3 regions of the Streptomyces sp. NPDC015345 genome follow, and region 3 is predicted to be linked to each of the others. Evidence: riboswitches for the same ligand, from Rfam matches in the RefSeq annotation. Region 3 holds a riboswitch; each other region holds the start of a gene.
The links. A riboswitch is a leader RNA that binds a small molecule or an ion and turns the genes downstream of it on or off. The one in region 3 is predicted to bind cyclic di-AMP.
Positions count from the first base shown of each region.

Region 1 (5,439 bases), on a different contig from region 3:
GTCCCACGCGGTCCACCTGGTCGTGGTGGGTGAAGCGGCGCACGTCCTTGGCGGACAGCCGCGGGTAGGGCGCGAAGAAGCGGTAGTACTTCGACTCGTCCGAGACCTGTTCGTAGAAGCTGACCAGGCGGTCCGCGTCCTCGGCCGTGATGGGCCTGATCCGGGCGGTGCCTCCGTCGCGCAGCACCACGTCGGCTTCCCAGTGCGAGGGATAGTCGTGCCGATCCTGCTGCTCCGACGGGGTCTGCATGGGGCCCAGGGTACGGGTCGCGGGGCCGCCTGGGCCGGGTACGGTCGAGGAGGACCGGCGTCCCGTCACCAGAGCATCCACCGCGACATGCGACAATGGTCTAGACAAGTGTGAAACACCTGGAAGGGCAGCAACACATGGCTGAGCGCCGCGTCAACGTCGGCTGGGCCGAGGGCCTCCACGCCCGACCCGCCTCCATCTTCGTCCGCGCGGCCACGGCCGCCGGCGTCCCCGTGACGATCGCCAAGGCCGACGGCAACCCGGTCAACGCCGCCTCGATGCTCGCGGTGCTCGGCCTGGGCGCCCAGGGTGGCGAGGAGATCGTGCTCGCCTCCGACGCCGAGGGCGCGGACGCCGCCCTGGACCGTCTGGCGAAGCTGGTCGCGGACGGTCTCGAGGAGCTTCCGGAGACGGTCTGACCCACGCAGCACCTTTCAAAGGGCCCACCCCGAACACGGGGTGGGCCCTTTGCCTTATGTCTCACCTGGTGCCAGTTTATGTGGCGGCAGTTTATGCACGGAAATAAAGGAACGGCCGGAATTGCATTGACCGGCACTCCTCTCGCGCCTCACTTTGTATACGGCACCCGCGTTAATTCCTGAGACTCACCGTGTTTACGGGGTGTTGCACTTCCCTCACACGGCCCGCCGTCGGCGAGGGGCGCAACCGGTGCGCGGCCGTCGCCCGCTCCGCGTGGCCGGCGGTGAGCATCCTGGCCCGTTCCGCGTCCCCGCGGGCCACCGCGTCGACGATCGCCGCGTGCTCGGACCAGGACACCGCGGGCGCGGCCGGGGCCCCGACGACGTACATCCAGGCGAGCTTGTGCCGCAGCTGGGTGAGCAGCGTGATGAGGCCGGGGCTGCCGGAGGCCTGGGCGAGCGTCTCGTGGAACCAGCCGCCCAGCGAGCGCAGATCCTCCCCCTGACCCTTCCGCACGCGCTCCTGGCCCAGCCGCACGAGTCCGCGCAGGACCTTGAGGTGCGCGTCGGTGCGGCGCTGTGCGGCGCGGGCCGCGGCGAGCGGCTCGAGCACCGTGCGCAGCTCCAGGAGGTCGGCGGCCTCCTGCTCCGTGGGCTCGGCGACACAGGCGCCGGCGTGCCTGCGCGTGACGACGAAGCCCTCGGCCTCCAGGGTGCGCAGGGCTTCGCGTACGGGGACGCGGGAGACCCCGTAGCGGCGCGCGAGAAGCTCCTCGGTGAGCCGCCCGCCCCTTTCGTAGACCCCGGCCACAATGTCGTCCCGGATGGCCGTGCATACCGAGTGTGCGGGAATGCGCATAACCGGACCTCCGCCTTAATCCCCGCGAAACGCGGTCGACCGACGCTCGTTCCGGAACTCTATTGCAGAGCCGCTGAATTTCCGATGGCGGGCCGGATTCCATGGATATCTTTTGGCCAGGCGAGGCGGGTGGGAAACGGCGAAGGCCCCGGCTCGGGAGAGCCGGGGCCTTCGGTGAGGTGCCGGGACGGGTCAGACGTTGACGCCGTGCGAGCGGAGGTACGCCACGGGGTCGATGTCCGAGCCGTAGTCCGGGCCGGTGCGGGCCTCGAAGTGGAGGTGCGGGCCACTGGAGTTGCCGGTGGAGCCCGAGAGGCCTATCTGCTGGCCCGGGGTGACCGTCTGGCCGACGGTGACGCCGAGGGACGACATGTGGCCGTACTGGGTGTACGTGCCGTCGTTCATCTTGATGACCACGTTGTTGCCGTAGGCACCGCCCCAGCCCGCCTCGACGACGGTGCCGGCGCCCACCGCGTGGACCGGCGTGCCGGACGCGGCGTGGAAGTCGACGCCGGTGTGGCTGCCGGAGGACCACATGGCGCCGCCGGTCTGGTAACCCGTGGAGACGTACGAGCCGGAGATCGGGGAGACGTAGGTGTTCAGGCGCTTGCGCTCGGCCTCGCGGGCGGCGCGCTCCTTCGCCTCGCGCTCCTTCTTGGCCTTCGCCTTGGCCTCGGCCTCGGCCTTGCGCTTCTCCTCGGCGGCCTTCTTCTTGGCGGCCTCTTCGGCCTTCTTGGCGGCCGCGGCGTCGTCGGCGGCCTGCCGCTGGGCGGCGGCCTGCGCGTCGATGCTGTCGGCGAGCGAGTCGCCCACGGAGATCGCCTGGGTGAGCCCGGTGTGTTCGAAGGCGGCGTCGTCGGCGGCGGCGAGCGCCGGAGCGGCCAGGCCTCCGATGACACCCGTGGTGGTGATCGCTGCGACGCCCGCGACGTTCGCGGTGGTGCGGGTGAGGCGGCTGGGACGACGGTGCTTCCCGGTGGCACGGGTGAACGCCATGAAGCGGCTGATCCTTTCCTTCCTTCTCGCCTACCGGGTTAGCTGACGGGTTCGGAGCAGGAAGGTCTCCTACGAGTCCCTCACCTGACGGCAAGGTGCCCGATTCACCCCAGGGGACATGTGGGTCCCCGGCTCCCCTGGCTCGCGCCGTACGGGGACTCGGCGATGACTGTCCGGTGCCGCGGATGCGACGTACTGCGTGACGAACAGTCGGACCGACGCTAAACGGGCCGTCTTTCAATCGACAAACAGAACGCCTCTTTTGTAGCGCACGCCACACACCGAACAGGCAACCACCCTATGAATTCGGACATATGGGGAGTACGCGACCCCGGCCACCGAAACGGTCGCCGGGGTCCCGATATGTCCTGACTGCCGCTCAGCCGGCGACCACACTCACCTCGCCGATGCCGAGCGCCCTGACGGGCTCCTCGATCTCCGCGGCGTCCCCGACGAGGATCGTCACCAGGTGGTCCTCCGGGAAGGCGCTCACGACGGCCGCGGTGGCCTCCACGGTGCCGGTCGCGGCCAACTGCCGGTAGAGCCGCGCCTGGAAGTCGTCCGGGAGGTTCTGCTCGACCTGGTCGGCGAGCGTGGCGGCCACGGAGGCGGCCATCTCGTACTTGAGCGGGGCCACGCCCACCAGGTTCTGCACCGCCACGTCGCGCTCGGCGTCGGTCAGGCCCTCGGCTGCGAGGGTGCGCAGGACCGTCCAGAGGTCCTCCAGCGCGGGCCCCGTGGAGGCGGTGTCGACGGAGCCGCTGATGGCGAGCATCGCGGCGCCCGTGCCGTCCGGTGCGGAGCGCAGGACCTGGCTGAACGCCCGTACGCCGTAGGTGTAGCCCTTCTCCTCGCGCAGGACGCGGTCCAGGCGGGAGGTGAGGGTTCCGCCCAGGCAGTACGTGCCGAGGACCTGGGCCGGCCAGATCCGGTCGTGCCGGTCCGGGCCGATGCGGCCGATCAGAAGCTGCGTCTGGACGGCTCCGGGGCGGTCCACGATGACGACACGGCCCGTGTCGTCCGCGGTGATCGCGGGCATCGGGCGGGGCTCGGCGGTGCCGCCCTTCCAGGTGCCGACGGTGTCCGCGAGGACGGCGTCCAGGTCGGTGCCCGCGAGGTCGCCGACGACCACCAGGGTGGACGTGGCGGGACGGACGTGCGCCTCGTAGAAGGCGCGCACCGCGGCCGCGTCGATGGCCTTGACCGTCTCCTCGGTGCCCTGGCGGGGCCGCGACATGCGCGAACTCGCCGGGAACAGCTGCCTGGAGAGCTCCTTGGCCGCGCGGCGTGCCGGATTGGCCGCCTCATGCGGGATCTCGTCCAGGCGGTTGCGTACGAGGCGCTCGATCTCGCTGTCCGCGAAGGCCGGGGCCCTCAGGGCGTCGGAGAGCAGGCCGAGCGCCTTGGGGAGGCGGGAGACCGGGACTTCGAGGGAGACGCGGACGCCGGGGTGGTCGGCGTGCGCGTCCATGGTGGCGCCGCACCGGTCGAGCTCGGCGGCGAACTCCTCCGCCGAGTGCTTGTCGGTGCCTTCGTTGAAGGCCCTCGCCATGATCGTGGCGACGCCGTCGAGGCCCTTCGGCTCGGCGTCCAGGGGCGCCTCCAGGTGGACCTCCACGGCGACGACCTGCTGGCCGGGGCGGTCACAGCGCAGCACCGTGAGGCCGTTGGGCAGCGCGCCGCGCTCTGGGGCGGGGAAGGCCCACGGCTTGGCCGTGCCGGCCTGGGGCTGGGGGTGGAACTGCATCGTCGCGGCCTCGGTCACTTCGCCGCCTCCTCTTCCTCTGCGGTCTCGGCGGCGGCCTCGGCGGCCTCGTCCTCGGTGGACACCGGTTCGTAGACGAGCACCGCGCGGTTGTCCGGGCGCAGGCGGGCCTTGGCGACCTCCTGGACCTCCTCGGCGGTGACGTCGAGCACGCGCTGCACCGCGGTGAGAGCGAGCTGCGGGTCGCCGAACAGGACCGCGTACCGGCACAGTTCGTCCGCGCGGCCCGCGACCGTGCCGAGACGGTCGAGCCACTCCCGCTCCAGCTGGGCCTGGGCGCGCTCCATCTCCTCCGGGGTGGGGCCCTCCGCGGCGAAGCGGGCCAACTCCTCGTCGACGGCGGCCTCGATGACCGGGACCTCGACGTCGCCGGACGTCTTCACGTCCAGCCAGCCGAGCGAGGGGGCACCGGCGAGGCGCAGCAGGCCGAATCCGGCGGCGACGGCGGTGCGGTCGCGGCGCACGAGCCGGTTGTAGAGCCGGGAGGAGTCGCCGCTGCCGAGGACGGTGAGGGCGAGGTCGGCCGCGTCGCACGCGCGCGTGCCGTCCTCCGGGAGGCGGTAGGCGGCCATGAGGGCGCGGGCCGGCACATCCTCCTCGATGACCTCGCGCAGCTCTTTGCCGATGCGCTCCGGGAGGGAGCCGTCACGCGGCGGCTGCTTGCCGTCGTGCGAGGGGATCGACCCGAAGTACTTCTCGACCCAGGCGAGCGTCTGCTCGGGGTCGATGTCGCCGACGACCGACAGGACGGCGTTGTTGGGCGCGTAGTACGTGCGGAAGAACGCGCGGGCGTCTTCCAGGGTGGCCGCGTCCAGGTCGGCCATGGAGCCGATCGGCGTGTGGTGGTAGGGGTGCCCCTCCGGATAGGAGAGGGCGGTCAGCTTCTCGAAGGCCGTGCCGTACGGGACGTTGTCGTAGCGCTGGCGGCGTTCGTTCTTGACGACGTCGCGCTGGTTCTCCATGGACTCCTCGTCGAGCGCGGAGAGCAGCGAGCCCATCCGGTCGGCCTCCAGCCACAGGGCCAGCTCCAACTGATGGGCGGGCATCGTCTCGAAGTAGTTGGTGCGCTCGAAGCTGGTCGTGCCGTTGAGGGAGCCGCCCGCCCCCTGGACCAGTTCGAAGTGGCCGTTGCCGTGCACCTGCTTCGAGC
Region 1 covers NZ_JBIBTX010000002.1:125,324-130,762, reverse strand. The annotation lists gene ACF062_RS06975 (GNAT family N-acetyltransferase) at 1-250, opposite strand, end outside; gene ACF062_RS06970 (HPr family phosphocarrier protein) at 388-669, shown strand; gene ACF062_RS06965 (GntR family transcriptional regulator) at 842-1,528, opposite strand; gene ACF062_RS06960 (M23 family metallopeptidase) at 1,721-2,524, opposite strand; cyclic di-AMP (ydaO/yuaA leader) riboswitch at 2,537-2,699, opposite strand; gene ACF062_RS06955 (M16 family metallopeptidase) at 2,904-4,289, opposite strand; gene ACF062_RS06950 (M16 family metallopeptidase) at 4,286-5,439, opposite strand, start outside.
Region 1: another riboswitch for cyclic di-AMP. It lies ahead of ACF062_RS06960 (M23 family metallopeptidase); the one in region 3 lies ahead of ACF062_RS19000 (C40 family peptidase).

Region 2 (5,439 bases), on a different contig from region 3:
CAGACGCTGCTGGTCAGCGGCGCGTCCGGGGGAGTCGGGTCGGCGGTCCTCCAGATCGCCCGCGACCGGGGCATCGCCGTGATCGGCACGGCGGGGGCCGCGAACCAGGACTATCTGCGCGGCCTGGGTGCCCGCGCCACGACGTACGGCGAGGGCTGGGTGGAGCGGGTGCGGCGGCTCGGCCCTGTCGACGCGGCTCTGGACCTGGCCGGATCGGGCGTCATCCGCGAACTCGTCGAGCTGACCGGGGACCCGCGGAAGGTGCTCTCGATCGCCGATCTCGGCGCGCCGGAGTTCGGTGTCCGGTTCTCCGGCGTGGCCGGGAGCGTGCCGGAAGCGCTCGTCGAGGCCGCCGGCCTCATCTCGCGGGGCAAGCTCCACATCCCGGTCGAGAAGTCGTACCCGCTCGCCGATGCCGCGGCGGCACACGTCGACAGCCAGGCCGGTCACACCCGTGGGCGCCGGGTCCTGATCGTCTGAGTCCTGATCGCCGCGGGCCCGACCGGCTCGGCCAGTCGGCCTCACGTGACCGGACCGGTCGGCCTCAAGTGATCAAGAGCTGCGTATCTTCCGGCGTTACGGGATACCTGGTGCGCATGAAGTTGCTGACGGTTGTGAGTGAGGTCGATCGAGTGGTGACGCAGCAGGTGGCCCGGCGCGTCGCGCCAGGTGTGGGCAAGGTGCTCTCCGGGGTGGAGGAGGCGGCGGAGAGCACGAAGCTGTGGTGCGGGGCCGCCGTCGCGATGGCGTGCCTGGGCGGGTGGCGCGGCCGTACCGCGGCCGTGGCCGGTCTCGCCGCCATGACGGTGGCGCAGCTGGCGTCGAACGGCGTGTGCAAGCAGCTGGCCGACCGGCCCCGGCCGCCCAAGGAGTGGTTCCCGCACGACGAGGCCGACGACCGGCCCGACTCCTCCTCCTTCCCCTCCGGGCACACCGCGGCGGCGGTGGGATTCACCGCCGCCGTCCTTCCCGCCTGGCCGGCCGCCGGCCTCGTCTGCGCGGTACCGGCGGCGATGGTGTCGGTCGAGCGCGTGCAGAGCGGCGCCCACTACCCCAGCGACGTCGTCGCCGGCGCCGCCATCGGCCTGGCCGGCGCCTGGCTGGTCCGGCAGACTCCCCGCCTTGCCCTGCGCCACTGGACGTAGGAGACACGGGACGTCGGCACGAGCCGAGACGAAGGCCCCCGGCGCGGTGCGCCGGGGGCCTTCGCGGAAGGGGACGGGATGCAGGACGGGATCAAGCGTGTCGTCGGGCCCACAGAGGGGTGACGAAGGAGATGAGGACGGCTGCGACGCCGATCTGGAAGACGTGCCGGATCCAGTCGATGCCGCCGGTGTCGCGAACGCCGAAGGCGCTGGCGAGAGCGTTGCCGACCACGGCGCCCACGATGCCGAGGAGAACCGTCAGCCACAGGGGAATGGGCTGACGCCCCGGCAGAACGAGCTTGGCCAGCAGGCCGATGATGAGTCCCGCGATGATGGCCCAGAGGAACGACACGACAACTCCTTCGTTTACTTCTGTCTACGGTTCCGACTGTCTACGGTTCCGATCTTCGGTTCCGATCTTTCGGCTACCAACGTCCGCGTGCCCGGCAATCCGCGGCCCATTCCTCTCCCGTCCGCCCCGCCGCGCGGAACGGGCATGCCGTGAGCCCCGGCACACCACGTGTCCGGGGCTCACGGCATGTCAGAGAGGCGCGGTCTAGTACGGGCCGTTCACGTTGTCGATCGAGCCGTACCGGTCGGCCGCGTAGTTGCAGGCGGCGGTGATGTTGGCGACCGGGTCGTAGCTGTCCGTCGAGGTGCCGGGCACGTGGTACGCCTCGAAGGTGGGGGCGATCACCTGGAGGAGGCCCTTCGACGGGGTTCCGGCGACGGCGTTGGAGTCCCAGTTGTTGATGGCCCACGGGTTGCCGGAGGACTCGCGCATGACGTTGCGGTGGATTCCCTCGTACGTGCCGGGAATGCCGTGCTGCGCCATGATGTCGAGCGACTCCCGGATCCAGCCGTCGAGGTTGTCGCTGTAGGACTTCTTCGCCGGGGCGGCGGCGGTCTTGACGGAAGCCGGGGAAGCGGTCGCCTTCTTCGCGGGCTCGGCGGCGTTCTTCTTGCCGAGGGTGAGCTTGAGACCGGGGTGGATCAGCTTCGGGTCGTCACCGAGGACGTTGCGATTGTCCTCGTAGAGCTTTTTCCAGCCGCCGCTCAAGGAATGCTCCCGGGCGATCTTGGAAAGGGAGTCACCCGCGACGACTACGTGGGTGTTCGGGGCGGCGGCGGGCTTGACGGCCGCAGGGGCCTGAGCCGCGTGGGCGGCGGTCGCGCCGAGCACCGGCAGGACGAGCACGGCTCCGCCCGTTCCCGCGGCGGCGATGCCCCGGGTGAGCGAGCGGGACTTGGGACGGCGGTGCTTTCCCTTTGCAGGCATGACGAATTTCCTCTCCGTCGCCTACGAGGTGAGCTGTCGGGTTCGGACGGGAGATGTCCGGTCGCACTGGGCATGCGACTTCACCCCGAGCCGTTCCGGAAACCGGATCGGCGGCTTACCTGGTTCCCCCGCTCCTGCCGTGCGTGAGTGAGTAAGTGGGTGGGTGTAACGGCTTCCGGACAGCGGCAGGATTCGGCGTTCCATCCGGTTCGACGGTGACATTAAGCGAGAAAGGCCGGAGGTAACAAGGCGCGAATTCGCGGCGGCAATGCGAGAGGTCGGTTCGTGGAGATCAAATTCCCTTGGCCCTCTTTGATCCAAAACTCAACTCTCTGTCCGCAGAACGGGAATGCGCTCCGAGATCTTCGGCGCGTGCGGGAGTCGGCGTGACCCATTTCACGGAGAGGTGTGGATTAAATGCCGCTCGCCGCGTCAAATCGGGCATATTGCAACGCTCGATGATGCCGGTAGGCGGAGGTCGTGTGGAGGTGGATGTGGACGCGGATATGGAAAGAGCGGCCATTGCCGGAAAAGGGGTGGGCGGCTCGGCGGATCTGGGAGTTGACGATTCATCGGCCGCGTTTTCAGGCGGCCCGTTCGGCGGCCCGTTCCTTGATTCCGGCGAGCGCGGTGTCGAGCATCCGGTCGAACTCCGTTAGTGGCGGTACGCGTCGCGTCATCGTCCGGGGGCGACCGCCACCTCGGCGAGCACCGCCTCGGGCAGTCCCAACTCCGCGCCGTAGGTGGCGTGTTGGTGGTCCACGCGATCGAACAAGGAGGGCGTATGGGCGAGGTCACCGCACCGGAGCGGCCGCCGGGGCCGAACCGGCACGCCTCCCCGGGCACCGGCGTTCGCGTACTCCCGCCGCTCTACCGCATCAACTGCCGTACGGCGCAGGAAAAGTGACCGTCCACGCGGCGACGTCACGGCCCTTCGGTCTGGTGCGTGGTCCGCTCGCGCGGGCCGTCGTCAGGGGGCACAGGGCGACGACACGGAACTGTCGGTGGTCTGCCCCGCAGGCCGCTCACGGCCGCTCACGGCCACGCCGTCGGCCGGTCGGCAGGGGCACGGGCTCCGCCCCGGGGACGACGGTGTTCGTGAGCGTGCCGATGCCCTCCGCCGTGAGGGTGACGGTGTCGCCGGGCTTCAGTGGCGCAGGGGTCTGCTCGCCGCGCCGGCCCCACAGCTCGGCGAGACAGCCTCCGTTGCCGCAGGTGCCCGAGCCGAGGACGTCACCCGGGACGACGCGGGTGCCGCGCGAGGCGTAGGCGGCCATCTCCTCGAAGGTCCAGCTCATGTTGGACAGCAGGTCCTCGCCGGCCTTCTCGCCGTTGACCTCGGCGGTCAGGGCAAGGCGTAGGAACCCCTCGGCGTCCCGGTACGGCTCCAGCTCGTCGGCGGTGACCAGGTACGGGCCGAGGGTGGTGGCGGTGTCCTTGCCCTTGCAGGGGCCGAGGCCGACCTTCATCTCCGCGCCCTGAAGGTCCCGCGCCGACCAGTCGTTGAAGACCGTGTAGCCGACGATGTGGTCGCGGGCCTGCTCGGGCGTGAGGTCCCGGCCCTCTCGCCCGATCACCGCGCCCACCTCCAGCTCGAAGTCCAGCACGGCCGACCCCGGCGGCACGGGCACGTCCTCGCGGTGGCCGTAGATCGCGTGCGGGTTGGTGAAGTAGAAGGTCGGGGCCGCGTACCACTGCTCGGGGACACCGCCGGTGCCCTCCACGGCGCGGCGCACCCCTTCGACGTGCTCCTCGAAGGTCACGAAGTCCCGTACCGAGGCGGGCTGGAGCGGGGCCAGCAGCCGTACCCGGGAGACGTGCGGGCCGGGGGTCACGTCGAGGGCCGCCGCGCCCGCGGCGAGCAGCCCGGGGAGCCCGCCGGTCTCCTGGACCAGCGCGGTGAGCGAGGTGACGCCGGGCAACGGGAAGAGGGTGCCGTCCTCCTCCACGACTGCCACCCGGCGGCGGTGGTGTTCTTCGTAAGCGGCGAAACGCATGGTGCGGCTCCGGGGACGCGGATCAGACCGGCGGGGCGACGAAGACGCCGCGGTCGGGGTCGTTGAAGGACTCCTTGGCGACGAGTTCGTTCATGGGGTTGGCGGTGCCCCACTGGTCGGTGACTTCGGGCCGGGAGAAGTCGTAGACGTGGGGGTGCCAGGTGTCCTCGTCCAGGTTCTCCAGCTCGGTGGTGTACTCGACGGTGTTGCCGTGCGGGTCGAGGAAGTACGTGAAGGTGTTGTCGCCCGCCATGTGCCGGCCGGGGCCCCAGATCTTCTTGAAGCCCGCACGGGTCACCCGGCCCGAGCCGCGCATGTACTCGTCGATGCCGCGCATCTCGAACGAGACGTGGTGCAGCGCGGTGTGCGGGCCCTGGGCGATGGCCATCGAGTGGTGCTGGCTGCTGATCCGCATGAAGTGCATGACCTCGCCCATGTGCGGCGAGCTGAGCGTGTCGGACAGGGCGAAGCCGAGGTGGCGCTCGTACCACTCGCGGGTGCGGTTCAGGTCGGGGCTGTTGAGGACGACGTGGGAGAGCTTGACCGGGATGGACTCCTTCTCCTCGATCTTGCGATGGCGGCGGACCTCGACGTCGGCGGAGACCTCGATGGTGCGGCCGTCGACGTCGAAGAAGCGGAAGCCGTAGCCGCCGCCCGGGGTGTCGACCTTGCCGGGCCGGGAGATCAACTGCACGCCGCCGGCGAGGAGTCGCTCGGCGAGGGTGTCGACGTCCGCGGCGGACGCGGCGCCGTAGGAGACGAGGTCGAGGCGCTTCTCCTCGGCCTTGCGCAGCCGCACGACGTACTGCTCCGGGGAGCCCTCGGCGGCCAGGAAGGAGATGCCGGAGTCCTCGGCGACCTCGGTCAGGCCCCAGACGCCGGCGTAGAAGTCGAGCTGCTTGTCGTAGTCGGGCACGGCGAGGTCGACGTGCCGCAGGTGGGTGAGCAGGCGCATGGTGATCAGTCCTTCCGGAGGAGGGCGGCGGCGTTGCCGCCCCGGACGGCGTGGAAGTCGGCG
Region 2 covers NZ_JBIBTX010000002.1:794,621-800,059, forward strand. The annotation lists gene ACF062_RS09810 (NADP-dependent oxidoreductase) at 1-480, shown strand, start outside; gene ACF062_RS09815 (phosphatase PAP2 family protein) at 597-1,145, shown strand; gene ACF062_RS09820 (GlsB/YeaQ/YmgE family stress response membrane protein) at 1,237-1,497, opposite strand; gene ACF062_RS09825 (transglycosylase SLT domain-containing protein) at 1,702-2,424, opposite strand; cyclic di-AMP (ydaO/yuaA leader) riboswitch at 2,428-2,592, opposite strand; gene ACF062_RS09830 (hypothetical protein) at 2,811-3,083, shown strand; gene ACF062_RS09835 (hypothetical protein) at 3,209-3,331, shown strand; gene ACF062_RS09840 (fumarylacetoacetate hydrolase family protein) at 3,450-4,421, opposite strand; gene ACF062_RS09845 (VOC family protein) at 4,444-5,376, opposite strand; gene ACF062_RS09850 (amidohydrolase family protein) at 5,382-5,439, opposite strand, start outside.
Region 2: another riboswitch for cyclic di-AMP. It lies ahead of ACF062_RS09825 (transglycosylase SLT domain-containing protein); the one in region 3 lies ahead of ACF062_RS19000 (C40 family peptidase).

Region 3 (5,439 bases):
TCGGCTGCTTCCGCCCGCCGTCGGTACCGGACGGTATTTCGAGGCTGCGGCTGACCGCCCGCGCGGATCTCACCGACGAACAGATCGCCGATGCCGTACGAGTGATCAGCCGCACCGCACCCCGCTGACCGCCGTCAGCGGAGGCTGTCGACGAACGTCTCCCAGGGGCCGGGGGAGAAGAGCAGGGCGGGCCCCGCGGTGTTCTTCGAGTCGCGCACGGCCAGCAGGCGGGCCGCCGTGCCGGAGTGGAGCGTGTCGAGCGTGGCCGTCTCGACACAGTTGTTCATTCCGTTGCTGCGGCTGCTGCGCTGCCACCGCGCACCCTGAAGGGTGGTGCTTGAAGGTACGTACCGAGGCAGTGCGGTCATGGTGCCTCCTTACGCGCCGTCGCTTAGCCCGGCGATGAAATCCTCTGAGTCCTCGGGTGAAAGCGCCTGTTCCTGAAGGGAGTTGAAGGCCTCCACGTATGCCTGGAGGTCTTCTTTCCGTTCGAGATAGAGGCTACTCGTCAAGTGGTCGAGAACAACCACATCCAGATCAGCAATGTTCGGAAATGAGAAAATAACGAAAGGCCCGATGAGGCCCACATGCTCTCCGGAGGAGAACGGCAGCACCTGAAGTCGCACCTGTGGCAACTGCGCCACCTCCTGTAACCGTGCGAGCTGATGTGCGAAGACCTGCGGTCCGCCCACGGAACGGCGCAAAACCGCCTCGTCCAGGACCACGCTCAGCCGCACCGGAGGCTCCGCGCGCAGCACGTCCTGACGGGCCAGACGCACCTCCACCAGCGCGTCCACCTGCTCGTCGGGCAGCCCGCCGAGCGCGGCCCGCGTGACGGCGCGCGCGTAATCGGGGGTCTGGAGCAGCCCCGGAACCACCGAGGTCTCCAGGGTGCGTACCCAACTCGCCTGCGACTCCAGGCTGATGAAGTCGCGATAGGCGGCGGGCAGCAGGTCGCGGTACGCCTTCCACCAGTGGTGACGCCCCGAGGCACCGGTGTCGTCGGCGCCCGCCAGGGCCACGAGCAACTCGCTGAGGTGGGCATCCTTCACCTCGTACGCGTCGAGCAGGAGGCGCACATCCGTGGCCTTCACACCGCTGCGGCCCGTCTCGATCCGGCTCACCTTCGACTGGTGCCAGCCGACCTTCGCGGCGGCCTGGCTGCTGGTGAGTCCCGCGAGGCCGCGCAGCGCGCGCAGTTCGGCGCCGAGCCGGCGGCGGCGCACCGCGGGGCCGTACTGCATGTCCGTCTCCTTCCGGACCGAGCCGTCGGGCATCCCGGCGGCAGAGCGGGGGGACAGAGGCGACAGTAGAGGAAGTGGCGTCCCCGCGCCCAAATACGGTCGGTCCTGGCAGAGTTCACCGCTTCGAGCGACAGATATATGCACATCTCGGTGGATCGCCACCCGTGACCGGCGAAGGAATGGGACGCTGGCGCGAAGCACCAGTCCGGGGCCGTCCTCGAGTCATCCGCTCCGAGTCGGAGACCGACCCCGGTGGGAAAGGGACAGCGTCGCCATGGCAGATCACCAGGAAGCATCCGTCACTCTGCCGAGCGATCCCGCCTCGGTCTCGGCCGCCCGCGCGTACGTGGCGAACGTACTCACGGAATGGGGCCTGCCGGGCGAGGCCGAGGTGGCGGACACGATCAGACTCATCGTCTCCGAACTCGCCACCAACGCCGTGCAGCACACCAGAGGGCAGTCGCCCACCTTCACGGTGGACGTCGAGCTCGACCGGGACGAGCAGCTGCGGATCGGCGTCACCGACAGTCACCCGCGCTATCCGAGGCGGCTGCCGGCCGCCGTCCAGCAGGACAACGGCCGCGGCATGGTCATCATCCGCTGGCTGACCGCCGAATGCGGCGGCAAGCTATCCGTCAGCCCCACGGCGGAGGGCGGCAAAACTGTATGGATCGCACTGCCCTGGACAGCGCCGGTCCAGCAGGGGCACCGCTGACGCCGCGCACCCGCCGCGCGGCCCGGCTCCGGCCGGACGCGGCGTGCGGGTCCACGGACCCCCGCGTCCGGCCGGGCGTGACGGGCGGGTCAGCGGACCCGGCCGTACCAGACGCTCTTGGTCCAGATCTTGTCCAGGCGTACCACGGTCCCCCTCTTCGGTGCGTGCCAGATGCGGCCGTTACCCGCGTAGATCCCGACGTGGTAGACGTTCCGGCCCGAGTGGAAGAACACCAGGTCGCCTCGGGTCCGCTGGGACTTCGAGATGTGCCGCGTCTTGTTGTACTGCGCGGCGGCGGTGCGCGGCAGCTTCTTGCCCGTGCGCTTGAACGAGTACAGCGTCAGGCCCGAGCAGTCGAAGCGGTTGGGCCCAACCGCTCCGTAGCTGTAGGGAGAGCCCTTCTTGGACGCCGCGATCTTGAGCGCTTTCGTTCCGTGGGTGGCTGCCTCGGCTTCCGATGTGAGCCCGGGGGCCACGACGGTGCCGCCCACAACGGCGAGGGTGAGGGCCGAGACGGCCCCGGTCCTGCCGAGCAGCGACGGAACGTGATTCAGCGCGGTCATGCGTAACCCTTCGTCAGCCGCCTGTGAAGGATGACCTGTCGGGTTCGGGCAGGCGAAGATGCCCGGCCGCGTCATGCTCTGCGGCTTCACCCCAAGGGCGTCGTCCGGACTTCCCGGACGGGCCCGCCTTGCTCGGGTCCTCCACTCCTGCCGGTGCACCGATGTCGACCGGTCAACCGGGCGGCGGCAGGACTCGGCGTCCGCCCGGATCGCCCCGCCGCTGTGGCGGGGTCTTGTCGTCGGAAGGGATCTTGACCCGAAAACCACTCGAAAACCGAGTCGAAACGACGTTTTGTGAGGCTCCTCACGACTGACCTGTTCGGGTGGACGCTGCCGAATTCGACTCCCAATGGCCCGTCTGACGATGGCTCGACCAGCACCGGAACGTCTCATTCCGCCTTCGCCGTACGTATCCGGTGCAACTCTCGAACGCGTGATTAAGGAGCCCCTGCTACGCCAACTGAGGTAGCCCATCTGGTCGCTCGCACAGCGGATCCAGACGTTCCGGTGAGCGGAGCGCGTCCTTCAGCGGCCGCTGAGGGACTCACCGGCTCACTGGCTTGCCGATGGCGGCACGCCCACCCGTCCGGTCCGCCGCTCGCCGTCGAGGACGCGCAGGGCCTGGGCGAGCGTGGCGGCGTGCACCTCGCTCTCGCCGCGCCGGTGCATGAGGGCCAGTGCGTCCCGCAGGGCCGTCGCCCGGCCGACCAGGGCCTGGGCGGCACGCAGTCCGCCGTAGGTGTGCTCGGCGCGGGCGGGGTTGATCCGGCCGACCAGATCGACGACTTCGAGGTAACGGTCGATCAACTCGGCCTCGGCGCGGGTCAGCGCGGGCAGCGGCGGCAGCTCGGGCGGCAGCATCCGCGGGTCACCTCGTCCCGCGCGCGCCGAGCGAGGTCTTGCGGCTCTGGACGATCCGGTCCACGAGCCCGTACTCCACGGCGGCCGGGGCGTCGAGGATCTTGTCCCGCTCGATGTCCGCGGCGATCCGCTCCGGGCTCTGTCCCGTGTGCCGCGCGAGGAGTTCTTCGAGGAGCCGCCGGGTCCGCAGGATCTCGTCGGCCTGGATCGCCAGATCACTGGCCTGCCCCTGGATCGGCTCGGAGAAGGAGGGCTGGTGGATCAGTATCCGCGCCCCCGGCAGCGCGTGCCGCTTGCCGGGTGTGCCGGCCGCCAGCAGGACGGCGGCGGCCGAGGCGGCCTGCCCGAGGCAGACCGTCTCCACGTCACAGCTGACGAACCGCATCGTGTCGTAGATGGCGGTCATCGCGCTGAACGAGCCGCCGGGGGAGTTGATGTACAGCGAGATGTCGCGGTCGGGCGCCGCGTACTCGAGGTGCGTGAACTGCGCCATCACGTCGTTCGCCGACGTGTCGTCGACGGGGGTGCCGAGAAAGACGATCCGCTCTTCCAGAAGTCGCGAGTACGGATCCATGGTCCGCGCCCCCGAACTGGTGCGCTCGGTGAACTCGGGCAGGACATGACGGGCTGACGGACGGCGCATGGCAGGCCTCTCTTGCTAGGGGGCGACGGAGGGTCCAGCTCTCCGTAAAAAATGTACAGGACGTACGTTTCTTTGGGGGGCGCTCAGCAAGGCAGCCTTCTGTCGACGACGAAGCTGATCTCGACGACCTGACCGGGAAGGGTCAGTTCGGTGACGCCGAGGACCGTGGCGGTGGGGCGGTGGTCGCCGAAGTACGCCAGGTTGCCCTCCGCCGTCGCCGCGGCGTTCTGCCGTAGGTTCACCACGTACAAGTTCTGTGAGACCACCTGGTTACGGGTGGCGCCGTAGTGGTCGAGGACCCTGTCCAGGTTGGTGTAGGTCTGCTGGAGCTGGGCGCCGAAATCGCCCGCGTGCACGAAGGTGCCCGTCTCGTCGAACGCGAGCTGTCCGGAGACGTGGATCAGTTCGCCGGACCTGATCGCCTGTGCGTATCCGAAGTCGCTCTCGGCCGGAATGTCGTGGTTGAAGACGTCGAGGCTTGTCACGGTGTTCGCCCTCCCGAGGTGCTCTCTTGTGGTTACTCGGGAACTGTAGGAGAGTGGCTCCTGACCTGGAAGAACGCACTTTTCGGTGACTGGGGAACCTGATGGTGACCAAACAACTGCTCCAAGGCCTGCCCGAGGACGCGGACCTGCGGCGCGCGGACTCGCTGGCCCGGGAGATCTTCTCGGACGTCGCCAACAAGTGGGCGCTCCTGATCATCGAGACGCTCGGTGACGAGACCCTGCGCTTCAGCGCGCTGCGGGACGGGGTCGAGGGCATCAGCCACAAGATGCTCACGCAGAACCTGCGCATGCTGGAGCGCAACGGCCTGGTCGAGCGGAAGGTGCACCCCACCGTGCCGCCGCGCGTCGAGTACACCCTCACCGAGGCCGGCCGGGGCCTGCGCGCCACGGTCGACGGCATGTGCGAGTGGACCCACCGCCACCTCGGTCACATCGAGGCGTCGCGCCTGCGCTTCGACGCCTGAGGAGCGGGGTGCGCGGTACCGGCCGTGCCGGGCCCCGGCGTCAAGGCCCGGCCTCCGCGATCCGTGGCAGGGCGAGCCGATAGGCGGCCTCCACCGTCTCGGCTTCGGTGAAGCCGGGCGTATCCAGGCAGCGCCGCGCCAATCCCAGCGGACCGTCGCGGCGCGGCTGTTCGCCTGACTCCGGCGTCTCCGGCGCGTGGCGGAGCGTCCAGAGGTACGGGAGCGTCGCGCCGAACACAGCCAGAGGTCCCTGGACAGGCCCTTCCCTGCGCACCCAGCGCTCCGCGATGGCGCCGCCCACGGAGGGGACCCGCTCGATTCCGCGCCACATGGGGTCCGCGGCGGCGTAGACGACCGTGCCGACACGGGCGTGGAGGAGGGCGCCGCTACAGAGCAGGCACGGCTCCAGGGTGGTGAAGAGGCGGTGGTCCTCATACCGGCGC
Region 3 covers NZ_JBIBTX010000004.1:402,717-408,155, forward strand. The annotation lists gene ACF062_RS18980 (8-amino-7-oxononanoate synthase) at 1-128, shown strand, start outside; gene ACF062_RS18985 (DUF397 domain-containing protein) at 135-368, opposite strand; gene ACF062_RS18990 (helix-turn-helix domain-containing protein) at 378-1,244, opposite strand; gene ACF062_RS18995 (ATP-binding protein) at 1,519-1,959, shown strand; gene ACF062_RS19000 (C40 family peptidase) at 2,049-2,522, opposite strand; cyclic di-AMP (ydaO/yuaA leader) riboswitch at 2,526-2,702, opposite strand; gene ACF062_RS19005 (hypothetical protein) at 3,075-3,383, opposite strand; gene ACF062_RS19010 (ATP-dependent Clp protease proteolytic subunit) at 3,391-4,026, opposite strand; gene ACF062_RS19015 (RidA family protein) at 4,110-4,511, opposite strand; gene ACF062_RS19020 (helix-turn-helix domain-containing protein) at 4,613-4,996, shown strand; gene ACF062_RS19025 (nucleoside deaminase) at 5,037-5,439, opposite strand, start outside.